DNA from 4 places in the Paenibacillus sp. FSL M7-0420 genome. Region 1 is predicted to be linked to each of the others. Evidence: predicted binding sites of a transcription regulator. Region 1 holds the regulator's gene; each other region holds the start of a gene.

Region 1 (5,698 bases):
TACGCTGTCATGTCCTCCGAGGAGCTGGCGGCGCACAAGCCGACTGTAGTGTTCGTTGATGCGGGCAACAAGCCGGTGAAGCTGGCGGATCATGAGATTCACGCGACGATTGCCTGAATTCTGAGCTTTGAGCCATGTAATCAATGGCAGGGATGAAGACCCCTGTACTTGCTGATAATGAAGTAAGGCAAGCTTAAGCTGACTTCATTATCAGTAAGGGTGGGATGTCCGGTGTTTCAACATTTATTTGCTGAGATGAACAAGATGCTCCAGGAGATCAAAGCCGACTATCCTACTGCGGAGGGTGCCCGCCGAAGCGATCTTTTATCCAAGTATAATATGCTCCACCGAATCAGTGATAATGTAATGGACGAATGGCTGGTCTTCGCCGAGAAGCTGAGCGAGTTCCGGGAACAGGCGGATTTTCAGGCTCCGCCAGACGAGCTGCCGGAAGAGGAAGCGCCCGAGCTTGGGATGGATGCTTTTGTCAGAGGCCAGGGCTATTACAAGCTGCTGATGTACCGCAAATGCATTGAACAGTTCAGGGAGGTTACGGCACAGTATCCGGACAGCCTCGCTGCCCGCCTGTATCTGGCCATGGCTTATCTGCAGGAGGGAGAAGGCGATACCGCCTGGGGACATCTGAATCACATGCTGGGCCTGATCCGTGAGGAGAAGCTGAAGGCGATGATCTATAATGCGCTGGGCTGTATCCGGGCTTCCCAGGAACGCTTCAATGAGGCCAGTGAGCTGTTCAGCCTGTCGCTGCTGCATGACCCGGATCTGCCGGAGCCGAATGTGAATCTGGAGGTATGCCGCAGACGGGGCGGGAAGCTGGAGTTTGGCCATCAGCTGGTTTCGCTTTTATAATTTATCCTCGGTTTCTTTAGGCGATGCGCCCCGTTTCCCGGGGTGTGCATCGCCTTTTTTCGTAACTTCTGTTATGCTGATAAAGAGTCTCAAGTGAAAGGGAATAGAACTTATAATGAAATTTGCCGTGCTTGATTTTGAAACTACGGGAACCCAATCTGTGGGAGAGATCATCCAGGTTGGCCTTGCCATTATAGAAGAAGACGGGACGATCTCCCGGGTGTATGGTTCCTATGTCAAGCCCGGAGCGCCAATTCCTCCTTTTATTACGGGCCTGACCGGAATTACAGACAGCGATGTACAGGATGCGCCGGAGCTCGATGAGATGATGATGGAGCTGGTGCCGCTGCTGGATGATGTCGTCCTCGTCGGACACAATGTCGCGTTTGATTTTCATTTTTTGCAGAATGCGCTGGACCGCTGCGGCTATCTGCCGTTTCAGGGGCGGATTCTGGATACGATCGATTTTCTCAAAATATGCTTTCCCTCGCTGAGCACCTATCAGCTTGGCGCGGTAAGCAGCCACTTCGGCATTACGCATGACCGTCCCCATCAGGCGGACAGTGATGCGCTTGCCACGGCTATTGTGCTGCTCAAATGTCTGGAAGAGCTGCAGAGTCTGCCGCTCTTGACGATTCAGCGGCTGAATGAGCTGTTCGCGGACGAAGACAGTGATTTGGCCTGGTATTTCGACGGTCTGCTGCGGGAGCGGGAGATGGAGACCTTTCAGCCGGAAGGTGAGCTGAGCTTCTACCGCCAGCTTGCACTGGCTGTGGGGGACTGGGCAGAGCTGGCTACGCCACGGGAGGAAGGAAGCGTCAATCCGCTGGATAATATTACCTTTGAAGAATATATGGATGAGGTAACCAAGCGGCTGAAGGCTGTTCTTCCCCAGTATGAGAGCCGAGAAGCCCAGGAGCTGATGATCCATGAGGTCATTACAGCGCTTGAGCAGGACAAGCATCTGCTGATTGAAGCGGGAACAGGCACCGGCAAATCGCTGGGTTATCTGCTTCCGGCCATCTACCATAGTGTGAAAAGTGATCAGAAGGTGATGGTCAGCACGCATACCATTAACCTTCAGGATCAGCTGCGGGAGCGGGATATCCCGCTCTTAACCAGCGTTGTGCCGTTCCCGTTCAAGGCCTCCATCTTTAAGGGAAGAGGGCACTATTTGTGTCTGCGCAAGTTCGAACATAGAATGAACAAAAAGGACTTTACGAGTCCAAGGGAAGAAGCGCTCACCGCTGCGCAAATGCTCGTCTGGCTGACCCAGACGACGACCGGCGATGATGAGGAGCTGAACTTAAGCGGGCGGGGCGGCGATTTCTGGGAGACTGTAGCCAGTGATACCGACTCCTGCCTGGGACGCGCCTGTCCCTGGTTCCGCAAATGCTATTACCACCGGGCCAAGCATGAAGCCGGGATCTCCGATGTGGTGGTCACCAATCACTCCAAGCTGTTCGCAGATGTCAAAGCCGGGCATCAGCTTCTTCCGGCGTACGACCATCTTGTTATTGATGAAGCCCATCATCTGGAGGATATTGCCGGCAAGCATCTTGGCATGCAGATGAAATATTTCACATTCGCCCATACCCTCACCCGTCTCTATAAGGATAGCCGGAGCGGGCAGCTGCCTGCCCTCCGCCAGAGTCTGCAGTCTTCGGGCAGTGAGCAGGCTTCAGAATGGAGCGGCGTGATCGACCGGATCTATCCAGATCTGCTGACGGTGAAGGAGTCCTGGGATGCGCTCAGCGACCGGCTCTTCAGCCTGCTGCCCGAGCGCAGCGATGCCGGGGCCGGTGAAGCAGGCCAGCTGGTGGCACGCCTGCAGCCGGGCAAGAAGCCGAAGGATTGGGAGGAGCTGGCTGCCCTTGAGAATACACTGAACCTCAGTCTGAGCGATATCATCCGCAAGGGCGACAAAATGCTCAGTGAGATGCGTGACACGGACAGCCAATCCTCCTCAGACAGCCTTGTGACCGATATCGGCGGGTTATTCAAGGATCTGGCATCCATTAGAGAGCAGATCCGCTTCTTCATGAGCCTGAACGATGAGAATATCGTGTATTGGCTGGAGGGAAGCGGTAATTATAAGGGTAAGTCGCTGCAAATGTATGCTGTTCCCGTAGATGTCAGCACCCAGCTTAGGGAGCTGTTCTTCGATAAGAAGAAGAGCATTATCCTGACCTCGGCCACCTTATCCGTGGATAAATCCTTCCAGTTCATGATCGATAACCTGGGTCTTGGCGAGGCTGCCGAGCAGCGGCGTCTGATGACTGCACTGCTTCCATCGCCATTCAAGTATCGTGAGCAGGCGCTCCTGGTCATTCCCCGGGACTTCCCGAGCGTCAAGGGAAGTATAGGGGATGCCCGCTTTGTGGACACCCTCGTGCACTCCCTTGCCGAGACAGCTGTAACAACACGGGGGCGGATGCTGGTGCTGTTCACCTCCTACAAGATGCTGCGCCAGGTGTATGAACCGCTGAAGGAGGCACTTGCCTCACAGGATATCGCGGTGCTGGGACAAGGCGTGGAAGGCGGCAGCCGGAGCAAGCTGATCCGCCGCTTCCAGGATAGCCCGGCTTCGGTCTTGCTGGGTACCAGCAGCTTCTGGGAAGGGGTGGATATCCCGGGAGAAGCATTGACCTGCCTGGCGATTGTCAGACTGCCGTTCCAGCCGCCGAATCACCCGCTGGCAGAAGCGAAGTCGGAGCTGCTTCAGGCACAGAAGAAGAATCCGTTCATGAAGCTGTCCGTGCCGCAGGCCGTCATCCGCTTCAAGCAGGGCTTCGGGCGGCTGGTCCGCACGGCGCAGGACCGGGGCATCGTAATTGTGTACGATACCAGAGTCATCGAATCGCATTACGGAAAGTACTTCCTGTACTCGCTCCCCGGTCCCAAGATGGAGCATATGCTCACCGAGCAGATGGTCCCGAGAATTGCCGAATGGCTGGATGACGGCGGGGTTTCCTAATTCATCTGCTATTGCTATTATTAATAAGTCATGATTAACCTGAAGATCCGTTCCCGCCTGCCCTGCCACTCCGGCAGGCGGCGGGGCACGGTTGCTATAATCGGCATTACATGAAGCGAATTTGTGATGTTACATCAACTTGAAGGAGGAGAATACATGAAATCGGATAAAATATCGGAGGCCGTCGTGCGCAGGCTCCCAGTGTACCTGCGTTTCCTGAACGATCTCCAAAAACGTGAAATCTCCACAGTCTCTTCCCAGGAGCTGGGCCAGAAGCTTGATCTGAATCCCGCCCAGATCCGTAAGGATTTGGCTTATTTCGGTGATTTTGGCAGAAAAGGCATCGGCTATGATGTATCTTATCTGATTGAGAAGATCCGCCATATCCTGAAGCTTGACCAGCAAATTAATGTTGCACTGGTTGGAGCCGGTAATCTCGGTCATGCCTTGTCTAACTACAACGCTTACTTAAAGGATACGATGAAGATTACTGCCATCTTCGATGCCTATCCGCCGAAGGTAGGCCAGCAGATCAACTCGCTGGTTGTGCAGCCGATGGAGGAGCTAAGCAGTACAATCCGCTCGCAGGGCATCCGGATCGGGATTATTACCGTGCCCGACAGCGAAGCCCAGAACGTAGCTGATATTCTTGTCGATTCCGGTATCGAGGCGATTCTGAACTTTGCACCGGTTATTCTCAAGACGCCTGCCAATATCCGGATTCATGCCGCAGATTTCACCACCGATCTGCAGAGCTTGGCCTATTATCTGCATGATGGAAAGGATGAGGCTGAAGATGAGCAGTAAGATCACGATAATCAAGAATGGGCACTTCCTGGTTCCGGGCAGTGACAAGCCGGTTCTGAGCGGGTACATGACCCTGGAGAATGATTTGATTACTTACATAGGTGAAGCTGAGCCGGCAGTGGAGGATGGCGCACAGGTCGTAGACGGCAGCCGTCTGCTGTTCATGCCTGGTCTGGTCAATACCCATGGTCATACTGCAATGTCACTGCTGCGCGGATACGGCGACGATATGGTGCTTCAGTCTTGGCTGCAGGAGAAGATGTGGCCGATGGAAGAGAAATTCACTGGTGATGATGTATATTGGGGAACCTCGTTGTCCGTGCTGGAGATGCTGAAGGGCGGGACAACCACCTTCCTCGATATGTATGATCATATGGACAGGGTAGCGGAAGTGACCGAGCAGTCCGGTATTCGTGCTGTGTTGATGCGCGGCGTAATTGGGCTGTGCCCGGAAGAGGTACAGCAATCCAAGCTCGCTGAGGCGATTGCTTTTGCCCGTAACTGGCACGGCAAGGCTGACGGCAGAATTACGACCATGCTCTCACCGCACGCACCGTACACCTGTCCTCCAGAGTTTTTCATGAAGTTTGTGCAGGCTGCCCATGATCTGGACTTGCCAATGCACACCCATATGTCCGAGACGCGCCATGAAGTGGAGCAGAATGTGGCCGACTACGGCCTGCGTCCGGTCGCACATCTGGAGAAGCTCGGGATGTTCACCCGTCCTTCGCTCATTGCCCACGGGGTTCATCTGAACGATGAAGAGATCGGGATTCTGGCCCGCCATAACGTTGGCGTGTCGCATAACCCCGGCAGTAACCTGAAGCTGGCCAGCGGGGTTGCGCGTGTTCCTGAACTGCTGAGAGCCGGGATTAAGGTCTCCCTGGGTACAGACGGCGCGGCAAGCAACAACAATCTGGATATGTTCGAAGAGATGAGGCTGGCGGCTCTGATTCACAAGGGCGTAAGTGGTGATCCCACAGCGGTACCGGCTCCTGAGGCGCTTCTGATGGCTACGGAGTATGGGGCGCAGTCTATTTTCCT
Region 2 (5,698 bases), 250 kb from region 1:
CGGGCTTGAAGGTTAATCCCGTGTCTCGTGATCCCGTAGCTGACAGTTGTTATAAAATTCACAATCACATCTTTATATCAGGGATCGTTGTCTATATAAACATTTTAGTTTATTTTCTGAAAAAGGACTGTGACAAATATCACTCTTTCGGTGATATTTGTCACTTCCATCCAGTCCCATATTAACCTTTAACCTTATTCTTTGCCAGGCAACCGTTAATTAGTTATCGAATTTGCCGTAGAATGCGTTGCGGTATACATCAGCAAGCTCGGATACCAGCGGCATTTTAGGGTTGGCAGTTGTACATTGGTCTTCAAATGCACGGTCAGCCAGATAGTCTACACGGGATTCGAAGTCCTTAGGATCGAAACCAAGCGCCGAGAAGGATTCTTCGATGCCGAGTTTTTTGTTCATGTCGCGGATCGCATTGATCAGGCTCGTTACGCCTTCTTCGGTAGTGCGTGCTGGCAATCCCAGAATACGGGCGATTTCAGCATACCGTTCGTCAGCTACAAAGTGCGAATATTTAGGGAACGAAGCGAACTTCGTAGGCTTCTTGGCATTGTAGCGAATAACATGCGGCATCAGGATCGCATTAGTGCGGCCATGTGCGGTGTGATACTGTCCGCCCCATTTGTGCGCCAAGCTGTGGTTAATCCCCAGGAATGCATTAGCAAAGGCCATACCGGCAAGTGTCGAAGCGTTGTGCATTTTCTCACGGGCCAGCTTGTCGCCTTGCAGTGCGGATTTCTCCAGCCACTGGAATACCAGCTGAATGGCTTTGATTGCCAGACCATCGGTATAGTCACTGGCCATTACGGATACATAAGCTTCGATTGCATGTGTCAATACGTCCATGCCTGTATCGGCAACTGCAGTTCTTGGCAAGCTGTATACAAACTCAGGATCGATAATAGCTACGTCTGGAGTCAGCTCATAGTCGGCCAGCGGATACTTAGTATTATTACCCGTAGTCTTATCTGTGATAACTGCGAACGAGGTTACTTCGGAACCTGTACCGGAAGTTGTAGGAATCGCAACGAATTTCGCTTTGTTGCCGAGCTTAGGGAATTTGTATACCCGTTTGCGGATATCCATGAACTTCTGCTTCAGACCGTTGAAGTCAGCATCCGGATGTTCGTAGAACAGCCACATGCCCTTGGCAGCATCCATTGGGGAACCGCCGCCGAGTGCGATAATGCAGTCCGGCTGGAATCTGTTCATCATTGCCGCGCCTTTTTCTACAGTAGTTGTCGATGGATCCGGTTCAACTTCCGAGAACACTTCAATGGCTACAGGAGTCTGACGTTGACGCAGATAGTGCTCAACTCTTTCAACATATCCCAGTTTCACCATCATAGGGTCAGTGATAATGGCTACACGTGTAATGTCAGGCATTTTGGCCAGATACTGAGTGGCTCCCTTTTCGAAGTAAATCTTGTCAGGTACTTTAAACCATTGCATATTCACGGTACGACGGTTCACCCTTTTCACGTTGATCAGATTGATGGCAGTCACGTTCTGCGATACCGAGTTGCGTCCGTAAGATCCGCAGCCCAGTGTCAATGAAGGGATATTAGTGTTGTAAATATCGCCGATTGCGCCGTGTGTGGATGGCGAGTTGACGAGAATACGTCCGGTCTGCAGACGGTTGGAGAACTTCATGATTACTTCTTCGTTGTTGGAATGGATAGCCGAGCTGTGGCCCATGCCGCCAAATTCAACGATTTGAGCTGCGCGTTCGATACCCTGGTCAGCATTCTTCACTTTGTAGCAAGCCAGAACCGGGCTCAGCTTCTCAGCGGACAATGGATATTTAGTACCTACACCTTCAAGCTCAGCTACCAGGATCTTCGTTCCGGCAGGAACCTGAATGCCGCACATTTCAGCGATCTTCACAGCGGATTGGCCAACGATAGCCGGGTTAACCGCACATTTCTCTACGTTCATTGCACCGCTGGTAAGCTTAGCTGCTTCTTCTTTGTTCACAAAGTAACAGCCGTTTGCAATCATTTTCTTTTTCACTTGATCGAAGATGGCTTCTTCAATGATAACTGCCTGCTCGGAAGCACAGATCATACCATTATCAAAAGTCTTCGACAGGATAAGGTCTGTTACAGCCTGATCAATATCAGCACTCTTCTCAATGAAGGCAGGCACGTTACCAGGACCTACGCCGAGTGCCGGTTTGCCGCAGCTGTAAGCTGCCTTGACCATTGCCGATCCGCCGGTTGCCAGAATCAGTGCAACGTCCGGATTGTTCATCAGTGCGTTTGTTTTGTCCATCGTAGGAAGCTCAATCCATTGGATGAAGTTCTCAGGTGCGCCTGCTGCTACGCCTGCATCATGCAGAATTTTGGCTGCTGCCGCACTGCACTCTTGCGCTGACGGGTGGAAACCGAATATAATAGGGTTACGTGTCTTAGCGGAAATCAAAGCCTTAAACATCGTGGTGGATGTTGGATTGGTTACCGGTGTGATACCCATAATGATTCCGACTGGTTCAGCAATCTTCTGGAAGCTGTCATAAGCGTTATCCTCAATAACGCCTACAGTCTTGTCGTACTTAATACCGTGCCAGATATATTCAGTGGAAAAGATGTTCTTTGTAATTTTGTCTTCGTATACTCCGCGTCCTGTTTCTTCAACAGCCAGTTTTGCCAGGTACATATGCTTGTCGAGTCCGGCCAGCGCCATTGCATGAACGATTGTGTTTGTCTGCTCTTGATCCAGGCCCATGAACGCCTCGTGGGCTTTCTTTGCTTTATCCACCAAAACCTGAATGTACTCTTCAGCGGTGGTTTGTTTCACTTGGGCGGCGACTTCGTTTTTAACTGCCATCTCCCTCGTCCTCCTGTCAATTTTTAGGTTGTTTCTTTCTATACATTTATCTTAGCACATCCTTTTCACCTTGTATAGTGAAATCTTTCACAAAGTTTAAAGTTTTTTTTGAGTTGTTTTCAAAGCGCTTTCATTCGATCATATACTAGCGTTTTTTCCATATTATATGTAATATTTAATTGATATTTGTCTATTCTGCGAACGCAATACGGCAGGTTACAGTGTTGATGGCCCACTTTGCCTTGCGATGCCGGGCGGGCCTCAGGAATTCTGCTCATGAATGCCAAGCCGTCACCTCGGTTTATCCATGGCTCTTCTATAGACTTACTCTGACGGTGAATATAAATATAAATCTCTGCTTACAAGTGGAAACGGCTTTGTCGCCCTTTTAGAGGACGGTACCGTTTCAGCGAGAATGATCAGGATGCTGTATAGCGCAAAGCACATAAATTCTTATCTTTGAACAAAATTACCCTGCGGGTGAACGCATGCTAATGCCTCTCTCACCGGCCGCTTTTAAGGAGCAGTAATGTTGCAGTTTTTGCAGGATTTCTATATACCTTTTACGGGTTGCAAGTACAATGTTGCATTATTTGCACAAATTTCGGTGTTTAGAGCACGTTAGCGCTGAATTTGTTGCAGTTCGTGCAGGATTTCAGCATTGACCGCTTCTTTGGGGCAGTATTGTTGCACTTTTGGCAGGATTCCTCTTAAAATGTTACTGGCATAATTTCCTGAAAGGAAAAAAAGGAGACAGCATCTCCGCTGTCCCCCTTATTCATCTCTTCCCCCAAGTCTAGGAAGAGACATCCCAGGCTACTCCACCTTAATGGTATCGAAGAATTTCTTCTGTACGGTTGCGGCTGCAGCGTCGAGTTGGGCCTTGGAGTCCGTGCCTTCCTTGGCGAACAGCTCCTGAATGACATTGGACATGGTTGCATAGTAGTCCTGGGTGTTGTATTGCGCCTCAGGTTTGCCGTCGAGCAGAGCCATAATATCTGTATTGTATTGATATACGATATCAGAGTATTTGTCATACACTGCTTTGGTTTTCTTGCCGAACTCGGAATCAGCGGCATAGTAATCAAGAAGCGGCGGAATGAAGTATTTGCCGTCCGCCTTGCGCTGCTGCAGAATGGCATCGAGCGCTTCCAGGCCTTTATCCGAGAAATAGTCGAAGGTAATATAACGGAAGGCCATCTCCTGCTCATCCTTGCTGGCGTTAGGGTTGATGACCAGATAGTCGCCGCCGAGAACACCGGTATGCTTGCCGCCTTTCTCAGCCGCAGGCATTGGATAGGTCAGCACATCCTCAGGCTTGAACCCGCCCTGATTAAGCGCCTGTTCAATGACACCGTCAGATCCGGCCATCACCATCGCGGTACGGCCCTGCTGGAAGGCACCTACCGCATCGCCCCAGCCGAGCGCCCAATCCTGGGGAACGGCCCCAGCTTCCCATCTCAGCTTCTTATAGAAGTCCAGCGCTTTGATCCCGGCTTCGGAATTGAAGGTTGCCACTACCTTGCCGCCTTCAATCTTCTGAATCTCCCCGCCTGCTTCAAACAGGAAGTTGGTCCAATTCCAGCCTGCTTCGTTGCCCTTGCCCATTGGCGCAATCCCGGAGATGCCTTTCTTGGGATCGGCGACTCCTTTGGCTGTGTTCAGCATGTCGTCCCAGGTCCAATCCATTGGAGGTACGGCTACACCTTTGTCATCCAGCATCTTCTTGTTGATCATTGTTGTAGTGACGTAACCCTTCTGGGTAACCCCATACACCTTGCCGTCGATGATGAACTGGCTCTGCAGCACAGGGTTGATCTGATCCTTGAACTCATAGTTGTTCCACAGATCGGTGATGTCGGCTACCCAGCCCTTCTCAATCAGGAATTTGGCTTCGGTGGCATACGTGTTGAAGAAGGTCGGCGCTTCATTCGCTGCCATCTTCACCCCGATCTCGCTTACATTATACTGCCAGTCGTCCTTGACGATCTCCACGTTCGGATAGACTTCCTGGAACCGCTTGATTTTGTCATCCTCCTGCGCTCTCACCTCGGTCAGGTCCGGCGTTGGATAGTGGATTTTGATTGTTACCTTTCTCTGGGTGATATCGTCAGCCGGTGCTGCAGACGGAGTGGCTGACTCTTCGGCCGCCTGGGTTGCTGCTGGTGCAGGTGTCGCTTCTCCCCCGTCAGCCGCCGGCTTGTTGCCGTTATTATTGCCGCCGCAAGCAGACAATAACGTCCCCGTGACCAGGAGGCAGGCGAATACGCTGGAAACTTTACGCATGGTAACTCCCCTTTTCCATATCATAATGAGCTTACAAATTCATCTTAAAAGAGAAACCGTTTACAAACGAGGTGTATTTATATCCCCTTCATGTGCAGGTTTACGATCTCAACCGGACCTCTTCCTTCCTGCTTAGCCTTTGACCGCAGACAATGAAACTCCGCGCATAATGAACTTCTGGAAGACCAGGAACACGAGGATCGGCGGCAGAGAGACGATGAACAGAATTGCGAATTTGATGTTCGTGTTCAGTGCTTTTACATTAATAACGTACTTATAGATGGCGGTAGCGAGCGTATACTTCTCCTCACTGTGCATGACCAGCGACGGCCAGAACCAGTCATTCCAGGCTGTAGAGAAGATGAAGATCGCCAGTGTTGCAAAAATCGGAACCGACAGCGGCACCGCGATGGTGAAGAAGCTTCTCGGCTCCGAAGCCCCGTCCATCCGTGCGGCTTCCAGAATCTCGGGATGAATCCCGTCGAAAAAATTCTTAAGCAGCAGGAAGAAGAACGTGTTCGCGCCTGCCGGCAGCCAGAAGGCCGCATATTGATTGAGCAGGCCCAGCTCC
Region 3 (5,698 bases), 270 kb from region 1:
AAGCGGCAGAACTGCGAACCCACACATGTTTTTACCGTACGCAGCGACTTCGCATAACCATAGCCGGACGGCATATCCAGCTCCTCCCACACCTTAGGCACATCTTCTTTTTTGACACCGATCAGGTCCAGGCGTTGTCCGCCCGTCACCTTCACAACCTTCACATCATACTTCAGGGACACATCGGCAATCCGCTTCAAATCCTCAGGAGTGGTCACCCCGCCATACATCCGCGGTATAACTGTATACGTTCCGTCCTTCTGAATATTGGCGCTCATCCGTTCATTGACGAACCGGGATTCCTTCTCATCCTCATGAGTGTCCGGGTAGATCATGCCCAGATAATAGTTCACTGCAGGGCGGCATTTGGAACAGCCTTCTGCCTGCTTCCAGTCCAGGACATGCATGACTTCCTTGGTGGTCCGGAGGCCTTTCGCCGTAATCTCGGCAACGATCTCATCCCGGCTAAGCGGGGTGCAGCTGCAGATTCCCTGCTTGGCGCTCTGCTGGAAGCTGTCTCCGAGAACGAATTGCAGAATCTGCTCCACCACCGGCTTACAGCCGCCGCAGGAGCGGGTTGCACCCGTACAGGCTTTGATCTCATCCACCGTAGTGAAGCCGTTCTCCGTAACAGCATCCACAATCGCTTTTTTGGTTACGCCGTTACAGCCGCAGACGATTTCTTCGTCGGCCATCGCTTCAACAGACATGCCTTTCTTGGCTCCGCCTCCGCCGCAGCAGCTTGTGCCCATAACCTCATCATAGATTTCATTGGTCATCTCTGTGCTGTTTTTCACAAGCTTCTGCAGGTTGGCAGATTCCGTTACATCACCGAATAGAACGGCACCGACAATCACATTATCCTTAAGCAAAATCTTCTTGTAGGTTCGCTTCCATTCATCCTTGGCAGAAATGACAGTATGCTCCGGCGTTTCGGTGAATTCACCAGCCGAGAATACATCTACCCCGGAAATTTTGAGCTTGGTTGCTACAACTGAACCTTCATAGCCTGGAGTCTGACTACCTGACAGATGCTTGGCGAGAACCATGCCCTGCTCGAATAACGGTGCGACGAGTCCGTAGCAGGTTCCCCGGTGCTCTGTACATTCGCCGACAGAATACACATCAGCCATAGAAGTCTGCATATAATCGTCAACTACAATCCCGCGGTTAACGGTGATTCCGCTGTCTTTCGCAAGCTGGACATTCGGCTTGATTCCAACAGCCATCACTACAAACTCTGCGGGCAGTTCACTGCCGTCACTGAAGCGCAGACCGGTCACCCGTTCTTCGCCGGTCAGTTCGACCGTCTGCTTGCCCATGGCGAATTTCACACCTTGACGCGTAAGCTCTGCCTGTAGCATGGAAGAAGCGGTACGGTCCAGCTGACGCTCCATCAGATCCTCCAGCAGATGCACAACGGTAACATCCATGCCCAGATTGACCAGGCCCTTCGCAGCTTCAAGACCTAGCAATCCTCCGCCGATTACAGCCGCCGTGCGGTACTGCTTCGCTGCTGCCAGCATCGCATCACAGTCCGCGATATCGCGGAAGCCGACTACCCCATCCTTGGTGCTGCCGGGTACGGGTAGAATGAAAGAATTTGAGCCTGTGGCAATAATTGCTTTATCGTAAGGAACCGCCAGTCCGTTATCGGTCAATATTAGTTTGTTCTGTTCATCGATCCTGGTAACCGTCGTACCGGTATGCAGTGTAATATGATTATCCTCATACCACCCGAGATCATTGAGAATGATGTCTTCAATCGTTTTGCTGCCTTCAAGTACATAGGACAACATAATCCGGTTATAGTTGGGATGCGGCTCACTGCCGAAGACAGTAATATCATAAGCGCCGCCCAGCTTCAGAATCTGCTCAATAGTGCCTACTCCCGCCATGCCATTCCCAATCAGCACTAACTTTTCTCTTTCCGCTGCCACTGGTAGACCCTCCTTCAGAAACTCTGATTTCTTCAATAACTTTACCTGATAGAGAAATTATACTGTCCCCAATTCCCTGGCAAGTGTGACCACAGTCACACCTTATGTGAATTTTTTCACACAAGTGGAGATGACTTCTCCCGTTCTTACATAGGACAACTTATGGCGTGAAGCACAGAGATATATTATTCAAAAAAAATGGATACCCGTGCAGTTTCGCACAGATATCCATTCATTCACTTATTTCAGTACCAGAGAGATCTCCAGCTTGTCCTGCGGACTGAGCTTCATGTCCACTCCATTACCGAGCAGACCTTTATCGTTGACTTTCAGTCTCCATTCCTCGCTGCTAAGCGGGGTATATTCCATCACGGTGAGCACCGTCCGGTTATCCTCGGCAAGCCGGACCATACCGCTGTTCTTGAGCAGTCCCTTGACCGACATATCCTGCATAAAAGAAAGCACATGCGAATGTGTCAGCTCCGGCTGCTCGCTCCCCCCGTTCACAGTGATGATAACAGGCTGAAACATCTTTCCGGTTCCGGCAGGACCTGCTGTCATTGTAATGGCCGAACCCGGCTCCAGGGTCGTATTCAGCTCTTGAACCTTCTTGCCGTTCACCTGAACCTCCCAGCTCATATCCGGACCCAGGGAGACCTTATTCACCTCAAGAATATTAGCTCCATCTGCTGAAAATGTAACAACGCCGCTCTTCTTGAACAGCTCTATCATTGAATTTCCGGGCACGTAAGCTTCGTTAAGCAATCTGGCCGAGCTCCCGGCCATTTCGCTGTCACCTACCTTGACCGAAAAGGTTAATCCCTGTCCCCCGTTACTGCTGCCGCCATTCCCTGATCCCAAGCCACAACCGCTTGCCGCGGCCAGCAAGAGAAGGCACAGCATGAAGCGCATCCATTTCGTGGACATCCCGCGGCACCGCCTTCATATGTATTTTCCCGGACTCTTTAAGGATAACGCATAGAGGAAGGGTTCTCAAATCATTTCTGCCGGAAGAAAAAGTAAAAAGTCCCCGAAGGGACTTATTCAATGCAGCAGGTCCTATTGATACCGCAGGAACAAAATATTGTTCTCCAGATGCACATGCTCGAAGGTCATGCCTTCCAGTTCTTCAAGGCGGGCATACGTCAGGCGATATGTTGTGCAGGCATGTGCGGGCGGCGTGTAATCATTAGTTACTCTGCGAAGCTCACGCAGAATCTCTCCGGCCCCGTCATGCTCGGCTTCCAGATTATGCAGCAATCCGCGCAGCTCAGCAAGTCCTTCTTCGGTTGGGTTCTGAGTGTAGGCCAGCATCTTAGGGAATTCACTCTCTTCTTCCTTTGCCGTATGCTGCAGCAGCTCTTCACGCAGCATATTGAACAGGCGGTGCATTTCTCCCAGGTGCGGTGAATCCTCACCGTGAACGCGGAACACCTTGGTTACATTTTGGCTGATTAGCGGAAGCTCTTCACGCAGGTAGCGGTGATGCTTGTTCACAATATAATCCACCAGTTCCTCTGACGAAGCCTCGTTCCAGGCGGTATCCTCTTCCAGCACCGGATGCTGCTGCTGCAGCGTGTTCAGCTCCTGAACCATTGCTTCCGGGTCAAGACCCTTCTCGGCAGCGGCTTCAGCCAGCGGCTTTGCACCTCCGCAGCAGAAATCGATCCGTTGTGCCTTGAAATAATCAGCTGCTTTGGGGAACTGCAGAACAATATCTCTGACCATTGCTTCCGGGGTGAACCCGGGATGAATTGTTGTATCGTTTAATTGATTGGACGCCATGTTGGCCCCTCCTCAGGTTAAGATGTAGGTTTGTGCTTCTTTCACTTCTACACCTTATCACTGGCCTTAGGCGGAACTTGTGATTGTACGCACTGAATATAACAAATTTTAATGAACGCGAACTTTTTGTTTTTAAAATGTTAAGTATACTAGACATTTTGTTTTATATATTTTACAATATGCGTGAGGTGAGGGAATGGGGAAAAATCTGAGGCTCAAAGCCTCCAGAGCGGCAAAGGACATGTCGCAAAAACAGCTCGCAGATGCCGTGGGGGTCACAAGGCAGACAATTATTGCGATTGAGAACGGTGATTATAACCCCACTCTGAGGTTGTGCATAGACATTTGTGTAACACTTGGGAAGACGCTGGATCAATTATTTTGGGAGGGAACGAAGGATGAACAGAACGAACCTGGATGAGAGACAATTGCAGAAGCGGCACAAGGCGGGGAATCAGGCATTTCTTTTGGTGGCATTCTTATTGCTGGCAGACATGGGGCTGCACAACTACGGAATGAAGTGGCTGGAATATCCGCTTGGTAATTACGCAATTTTCATGCTGGGTGTGGGTTCCTATCTCGTACGGCTGATCTGGAGCGGTGCATATGTGGGACCGGGTGGCGGGCAAAGCGGAGTGAACGGGAGAAGCATAGCGGGTGCAGTTCTGGCGATTGTGGTGGCGGCCTGCATCCTTATCATTACTTTCGTGAATCCAGCCGCCCAATCAGCAGCTACCAGCGGCGCGAACGGGAAGGTGATTCTGATCATTTCCCTTACAGCAGGACTGGTCATCTTAAGTACCGTGTACTTGATCCGGCGGAGGAATAACCGGGCGGACTAGAGCCGCTTTTGCTGTTGTGAGTCACTAGAAGTAGAAATAAAGAATTTAAACAAAAAAGCAAAAGAAGCGGAGGGGAAATTTGGAACTGGAGGAGCGGAGCGATCGCCTTTGTGTTTGGATTTCTACCGCGAAGAGCGGTTTGTATCGGGGAATCCAAACACAACAGCGGCCGGAAGTCCAAATGTTCACCGCAGCGACGACCTGGCTTCAAGTTCAAATCTTTTTTCGAGTTCACCTTTTTTATTGAACTGTCGCCTGCATATAAGTCCGCTTGCCCTGCGCATCCTTCAGGTAGGGGCCAAGTCCGGCGAACCGTGAATGATCCACATAGACACCCGTCATCCATCTGCCTTCGGTCAGGCCGCCGTTCCACTGCAGCACCAGATCGGGGGCAGAGATCCACTCCTGATACACTCTGATGTTCTTATCCTTATATTCTTTGGCCGGTTTGTTCAATTCGCTCAGCGGTGTCGGGGTAAGGTAGGTGGGCACGAAATATACAGAGATCAGCTCCATATCCTCCTCACTCAGAAAAGCATCCTCCCCCAGATAAGGCTGGAGCAGCCGGGTATTCTCATACATGGACCATATCACAGCTTGAAGTACCATGCTCTGGCTAATTCCATTATGAAAAGTAAAGCGGCGCTGAACATTTGAGTCGCTCCCTTCCTTAGCCGCTACAGGCTCCAGACAATGCCGTTCACAGCCGATACATTTCCAGCCGGACGGGCCTTGAATCCATTTCTGAAACACGCTCCCGCTGTCATTGTCCCCTTTATATAGAGAAGAAATGATCTCATAGGGCACACCGATCCACGCATCCCACAGAGAATCCGGGAGATGGTTATGAAGCATGAACAGCACCTTGTCATAGATCAGCTGTACTTTAATCGAAGCAGTCTCCAGTTCGGCGACATCCTTTTTTCCATAGGTTATTTCCCGGGAAAACAAGGTGATGGTCATGGTCCTCGCCTCCTAAAAGTTGTGTGAGCCCTCCGCTTCCTTCCTCAGCATCGTCCAAAACACATCTCGTAAGCATCCGCCTGCCGCATAACCCTGGGCTTTTCCACCTTTTGTTAACGCTTCCACACATCCGTAATATTTAGTATGTTCTATTATATTACACAGGTA
Region 4 (5,698 bases), 3.7 Mb from region 1:
CTTCATCATGTCACATCAGTCCTTTCAGGTAGACGAAGCTGAAGATAAAGATCCAGACCACGTCTAAGAAGTGCCAGAACAAGGAGAAGATGAACGTTTTGTTGGCGGTAGCGGGCGTAATGCCGCGCTTCCACAGCTGAATCATAATGCCAATTCCCCACAGCAGACCGAAGCTGACGTGAAGACCATGCGTTCCCAGCAGTATGAACAGACTGGAGAGGAAGCCGCTGGTCTGTAGGGTAGCTCCTTCATGTACATAAGTGAAGAACTCGTCGATTTCGATACCGACAAAAGCCAGACCCATCACCAGCGTAATCGCCATGAAGACCATCATGGCTTTCTTGTAGCCATGCCGCATGGCATGGACAGCCAGACCGATGGTGAAGGAGCTCGACAGCAGGAGGAAGGTCTCCATCAGCACCGGGCCGATCTCGAACAGCTCGCTGCCGCTCGGTCCGCTGGCATAGCGGTTAACCATTACGAAATATACAGTGAACAGCGTAGCGAAGAGAGGGATCTCGGCTCCGAGAAAGACCCAGAAGCCGAAGATCTTGTTACTGTTCTCTTCCGTTGAATATTCGAGCGGCTTGGACGCATCTATTTTCATACAGTCTCACCCCGCATCAGTTTCTTTTCTGTAGCTGCAATCTCTTCTACAGGAATGTAGTAGCCCTGGTCCTTATCGAAGGACATGAAGGCCAGTACGACCAGAATTCCAATCCCTGAGACGATCGCCGGAATCCACATGCTGAAGACCAGGAAGAAGCCTAGGAAGAAGAAGACTACACCCAATATGAACGGTTTGCCGGTATTGCTTGGCATATGAATCTTGGTGTATTTAGTGTCTGTATACAATGGAATATTCTCATGCTTCGCAGACCATAGAGCATCGCGCGTCTCAACCTTAGGCACAACCGCAAAGTTGTAGAGCGGGATCGGGCTGTGTGTCGCCCATTCGAGCGTCCGGCCATCCCAAGGGTCGTTGGTCGTATCTCTCGGCATGTAGCGTGTACTCCAGTAGATATTGTAGACCAGGATCACGAAGCCGATGGCGAGCCCGACAGCCCCGACGAAGCTCAGCATATTGAGCGGACCGAAGCCTGATTCCTCAGAGTACGTATACATACGCCGCGTCATTCCCATGAGACCCAGGAAGAACAGCGGGAAGAAGGTTACGTTAAAGGAAATGATGATCCACCAGAAGGCATGCTTGCCCAGCCGTTCGTTCAGGCGGAAGCCGAACACTTTAGGGAACCAATAGTGGAACCCGGCGATGACGGCAAATACGGCACCCGGAATCAGCACGTAGTGGAAATGCGCCACCAGGAACATCGTATTGTGATACTGGTAATCGGCGCTGGCCATTGCCAGCATGACGCCCGTTACCCCGCCGATCGTAAAGATCGGGATAAAGGCGAGCGTATAGAGCATCGGTGTCGTGAAGGTAATCCTGCCCTTTCGCAGGGTGAATAGCCAGTTGAATATTTTGACCCCGGTTGGGACCGCTATGGCCATCGTTGTAATAGAGAAGAAGCTGTTGACCATGGCCCCTTGACCCATCGTATAGAAATGGTGCGCCCATACAAGGAAGGACAGGAGCGAGATGATCAGCATACTGAATACCATGGAGGTATAGCCGTACAGGTTCTTCTTCGAGAAGGTGGCGATAATCTCACTGTATATCCCGAAGGCCGGCAGTATAACGATATAGACCTCCGGATGTCCCCAGACCCAGAACAGGTTGGCCCAGAGCATATCCATCCCGCCGTTGGCCATCGTGAAGAACTGGGAGCCGAAGAGGCGGTCGAACATCATCATCGCCAGCGCTACGGTAAGAACCGGGAAGGCGAAGACAATGATAACGTTGGTGATGAGTACGGACCAGGTGAACATCGGCATCTTCATCAGCGTCATGCCTGGTGCGCGCATTTTGAGAATCGTTACGATAAAGTTAACCCCGGTGATCAGCGTACCAATACCGGATATTTGCAGGGCCAGAGAGTAGTAGTTGTTCCCTACGGTCGGGCTGAATTCAAGACTCGCCAGCGGGAAGTAGGCTGACCAGCCCGCATCCGGCGAGCCGCCGATGACGAAGGAAATGTTCAGCAGCATGGCGCCCATGAAGAAGAGCCAGAAGCTGACGGCGTTCAGCCGCGGGAAGGCAACGTCCCGTGCGCCGATCTGCAGCGGAATGATTACGTTCATCAGACCGATGATAAAAGGCATGGCCATGAAGAGAATCATGATCAGACCATGGGTGGTGAAGACCTCATTGTAATGCTGCGCATCGAGGAATTTCATTTCCGGCGCAGCCGTCTGCAGACGCATCATCATCGCATCTACACCGCCGCGGAACAGCATCAGCAGCGCCGCGAGGATGTACATGATCCCGATTTTTTTGTGGTCAACCGTGGTCAGCCATTCGCGCCACAGATAGCCCCATTTCTTGAAATAGGTAAGCCCTACGAGAATCCCGATGGTTGCCAGTGCAATACTGATCATGGCCCCGTATATCAAGGGTTCGCCGTGAACCTTAAATTTGTCCAAATCCATTAGGGTAGCTCCTTTCAGTGTGTTGCATTAAGCTCTTCAGAGAGCTAGTGTCCTTCATGTGTGCTTTCATCCACAGGGGAGCTTGGCAGCGGCTGATCGACTTCCGGATCAGGCTTGCTGTCGAATTCCGTTCCGCTGGACGGCTCGGGAGACGGATGAATTTCCTTGTTATCCTGATGCTCCGGATTGCCGTTGTCCATATCCATCTCTTTGCCGCCGCCGCTCATATGATCTCCGTGATTTCCCGGAGGAGGGCTGAACTCCAGATGGGTGGAGGAATACGTTTTGCGTCCGAGGTAATCCGTGGCCAGCAGGCCTTTGAATTCTTCCTCAGTCAGCTTAGGTGCGGTTTCCTTCACTTCCTTCACCCAGTCCTCGTAACCCTTGTTACTAAGTACAAGCGCTTCGAATTCCATGTGGGCGAAGCCTTTACCGCTGAAGTTAGCATTCTTTCCGATATAAGAGCCTTCCGTATCAGCGGAGAGATGAAGCGTTGTCAGCATGTCGCTCATGGCGTACTTTTGACCGGCAAGCTGTGGAATCCAGAGACTGGTAATGGTGCCGAACGAGTACATTCTGAATTCTACCGCACGATGCACCGGCATATTCACGTAGTTCACCGTCTCGATCCCTTCCTCAGGGTAGCTGAAATGCCATTTCCAGTTGGAAGAGGAAGCATAGATGACCAGCGGAGTCTGATCTTGATAGTCCGCAGCCACATTCTCCACTTCGTTAGTCGTCTTGACGGTAACAACGGACAAGAAGGCTACGATAATGATCGGGATAATGATCCAGATGGCCTCAAGTACCACATTGCCTTCTTCATGTTTAGGAATGTAGCCCTCATTACTCTTCTTCGCACGATATTTTACCAGTACAAAGATATACAGAATGTAGACAACAGCCAGAACCCCGAGCATAACAAGAATAGAGAGCACAATGGTGTCAGATAACGTCCTTGCAGACGGCCCCTTCGGGTTCAGAACAGCGATTGAGCTGCATCCCGGCAGGAGAAGGATCAGGCTTAGAAACAAAGCGTATAACGGTCCCTTTTTTTTCATATAGAACTCCTTCCTTCAATACTACTTTTCATTCGCCGTTCATTAACGGGAGTACATTGATCTGTATCTATAGTAAGAACTACTTACCCATAATGCAAAATACATATTTTGTATAAATATATAAAATAGACCTTAAAAATGGCGAACAAGTTAAATATGTGTGATCAAATTGTTACAACTCCCTAAGGGTATGATAAAGATCACTGTAGTGGCGCACTTTAGCTAATTTTAAGGTTGTTCAATTTTTGTTCAAAATTCCGATATTGTTATTAATTTTGTCACAATTATTCTGTGCCAAAAACCGCTGTTTTAACCGTGCAACGCCTGCTGTGACAGCATTCGACGAGAATTGCGTGCTTTCTGAAAATAATGGCGAACCCTCATTTATGATTGCATAAGAGTAACAATTTCTTAGCTTGCGGTTACAATCTCTCAAATTACGTTGAAAGTATATATGATAAAGTGATAGACAAATATACATAGATTGGAGACTGCTGCTGTGCGCATCAAGAAAATTCTGCTTTTATTCATGTCTTTATTCCTAATTATGGGGCTTGTGCAGGTCCCGGCTGACGCTAAAGGTGATAGCACTATTCTTAAACTCGGAGTCAACGATAAATTAAGCAAGGTTGAAGCTGTATCCGTAAAAGGCACCTATTATGTACCGCTGCGCGCGCTTGCGGATGAGCTGAAATGGACCCTTACCGGACTGACGGACAGGATTCACGTAGCCGGCGGGACAGGTTCGCTGACCCTGCTGAGCAAGGACGGAGGTGCGGTGCTGAAGGATGGGACTGCCGTGCCTATGAGCACTTTCGTACAGGACGGCAAACTCATGGCTCCGCTGAAGCTCAGCGGGTACCTCGGGTATAGCATTTCCTATGCGGGAGATAAATATTTACTTCGTGTGAAGGACGGCTCGGCGCAGCTTACCGATGCAGCCTTCACCGATAAATATGCTGCAGAGCTGAAGCCTAAGGCTCCAGTGGCTCCGGTAACTCCAGTCACTCCGGTTCAGCCCACGGAGCCGGGCAAGCCTGGCCGGACCGTCTATCTGACCTTTGACGACGGCCCGTCAGCCACGACTGGCGACCTGCTGGACATCCTGCGTAAATATGACGTACAGGCAACCTTCTTCATGCTGGGGAACAATATGAATCAGCACCCCGCTCAAGTGAAGCGGACTGCGAAGGAAGGCCATGGCTTAGCGCTGCATGGCGTGACCCATCGCCAGGAGAAGTTCTATGCTTCCCCGGCAGCGGCGCTTGCCGAGATGTCAGGTGCCAATGCGACGCTGAAGAAGCTGACGGGAACCAGCACCACCTTGATCCGTACGCCTTACGGAAGTAAGCCCTATTTCACCAAGTCCTTCAGGGATAAAGTCCTGACGCAGGGCTATCATCTCTGGGACTGGAACGTGGATTCCTATGACTGGAAATACAAACAGAACAGCGACAGAATCTATAACACCGTGATGGATCAGGTGAACAAGCTGAAGGCGTCCAAGACCAATCCGGTGATTCTGATGCATGACCAGAAGGCTACACTCAAGGTGCTGCCGCGTATTCTGGAGAAGCTGAAGAAGGAAGGCTATACCTTCAAGCTCATTACGAAGGATATGGAGCCGCTCAATTTCTGGAAGGATAAACGCTGATTACTGCTTATAGCAACAGCAAAGAGCAAGCCCGGGAGACAATCTGTTCCTGCAGGCTTGCTCTTTTTTTGCGCCGAAACTAGACAAAGTAAAAGTTAATGATTGACATCAACCTTCAACTGTATTAATAATAGTAGTACAGTTAATACACTATGATACAGCAGCCGGAGTATCAGATGAAAGGAGGACTGTCATGTTCGAGTTGGATGTACGCAGCCGCAAGCCGATCTATGAGCAGCTGACCGACAAGGTGAAGGAGATGATTATGCATGGTATTCTGCGGGCGGATGAACAGCTGCCTTCGGTGCGGGCGTTATCCTCGCAGCTTACCGTGAATCCCAATACGATACAGAAGGCCTATAGGGAACTGGAGCGTGAGGGGTATATCTATTCACTGCAGGGCAAGGGCAACTTCGTAGCCGAGTTGCAG

The links. Region 1 encodes Rex, which represses fermentation and respiration genes when NADH is low (regulators of the CRP and FNR family bind a similar motif). Its sites were predicted from a motif close to TTGTGAAATATTTCACAA; they were not measured.
Region 2: a site for Rex is predicted at 2,917-2,934, ahead of adhE (bifunctional acetaldehyde-CoA/alcohol dehydrogenase). Genes of this name have one in related genera too.
Region 3: a site for Rex is predicted at 2,045-2,062, ahead of nirB (nitrite reductase large subunit NirB). Genes of this name have one in related genera too.
Region 4: a site for Rex is predicted at 3,881-3,898, ahead of qoxA (cytochrome aa3 quinol oxidase subunit II). Genes of this name have one in related genera too.

What each region holds. Positions count from the first base shown of each region.
Region 1 covers NZ_JBBOCJ010000001.1:4,440,665-4,446,362, reverse strand. The annotation lists gene panD (aspartate 1-decarboxylase) at 1-117, shown strand, start outside; gene MKX51_RS19020 (tetratricopeptide repeat protein) at 232-870, shown strand; gene dinG (ATP-dependent DNA helicase DinG) at 986-3,847, shown strand; gene MKX51_RS19010 (redox-sensing transcriptional repressor Rex) at 4,004-4,654, shown strand; gene MKX51_RS19005 (amidohydrolase) at 4,644-5,698, shown strand, end outside.
Region 2 covers NZ_JBBOCJ010000001.1:4,688,453-4,694,150, forward strand. The annotation lists gene adhE (bifunctional acetaldehyde-CoA/alcohol dehydrogenase) at 220-2,841, opposite strand; gene MKX51_RS20260 (ABC transporter substrate-binding protein) at 3,658-5,127, opposite strand; gene MKX51_RS20265 (carbohydrate ABC transporter permease) at 5,260-5,698, opposite strand, start outside.
Region 3 covers NZ_JBBOCJ010000001.1:4,710,443-4,716,140, forward strand. The annotation lists gene nirB (nitrite reductase large subunit NirB) at 1-1,940, opposite strand, end outside; gene MKX51_RS20340 (hypothetical protein) at 2,181-2,867, opposite strand; gene ric (iron-sulfur cluster repair di-iron protein) at 3,000-3,725, opposite strand; gene MKX51_RS20350 (helix-turn-helix transcriptional regulator) at 3,922-4,146, shown strand; gene MKX51_RS20355 (DUF6773 family protein) at 4,124-4,567, shown strand; gene MKX51_RS20360 (hypothetical protein) at 4,808-5,530, opposite strand.
Region 4 covers NZ_JBBOCJ010000001.1:773,552-779,249, forward strand. The annotation lists gene qoxD (cytochrome aa3 quinol oxidase subunit IV) at 1-9, opposite strand, end outside; gene qoxC (cytochrome aa3 quinol oxidase subunit III) at 11-607, opposite strand; gene qoxB (cytochrome aa3 quinol oxidase subunit I) at 604-2,553, opposite strand; gene qoxA (cytochrome aa3 quinol oxidase subunit II) at 2,598-3,614, opposite strand; gene MKX51_RS03325 (polysaccharide deacetylase family protein) at 4,114-5,268, shown strand; gene MKX51_RS03330 (GntR family transcriptional regulator) at 5,462-5,698, shown strand, end outside.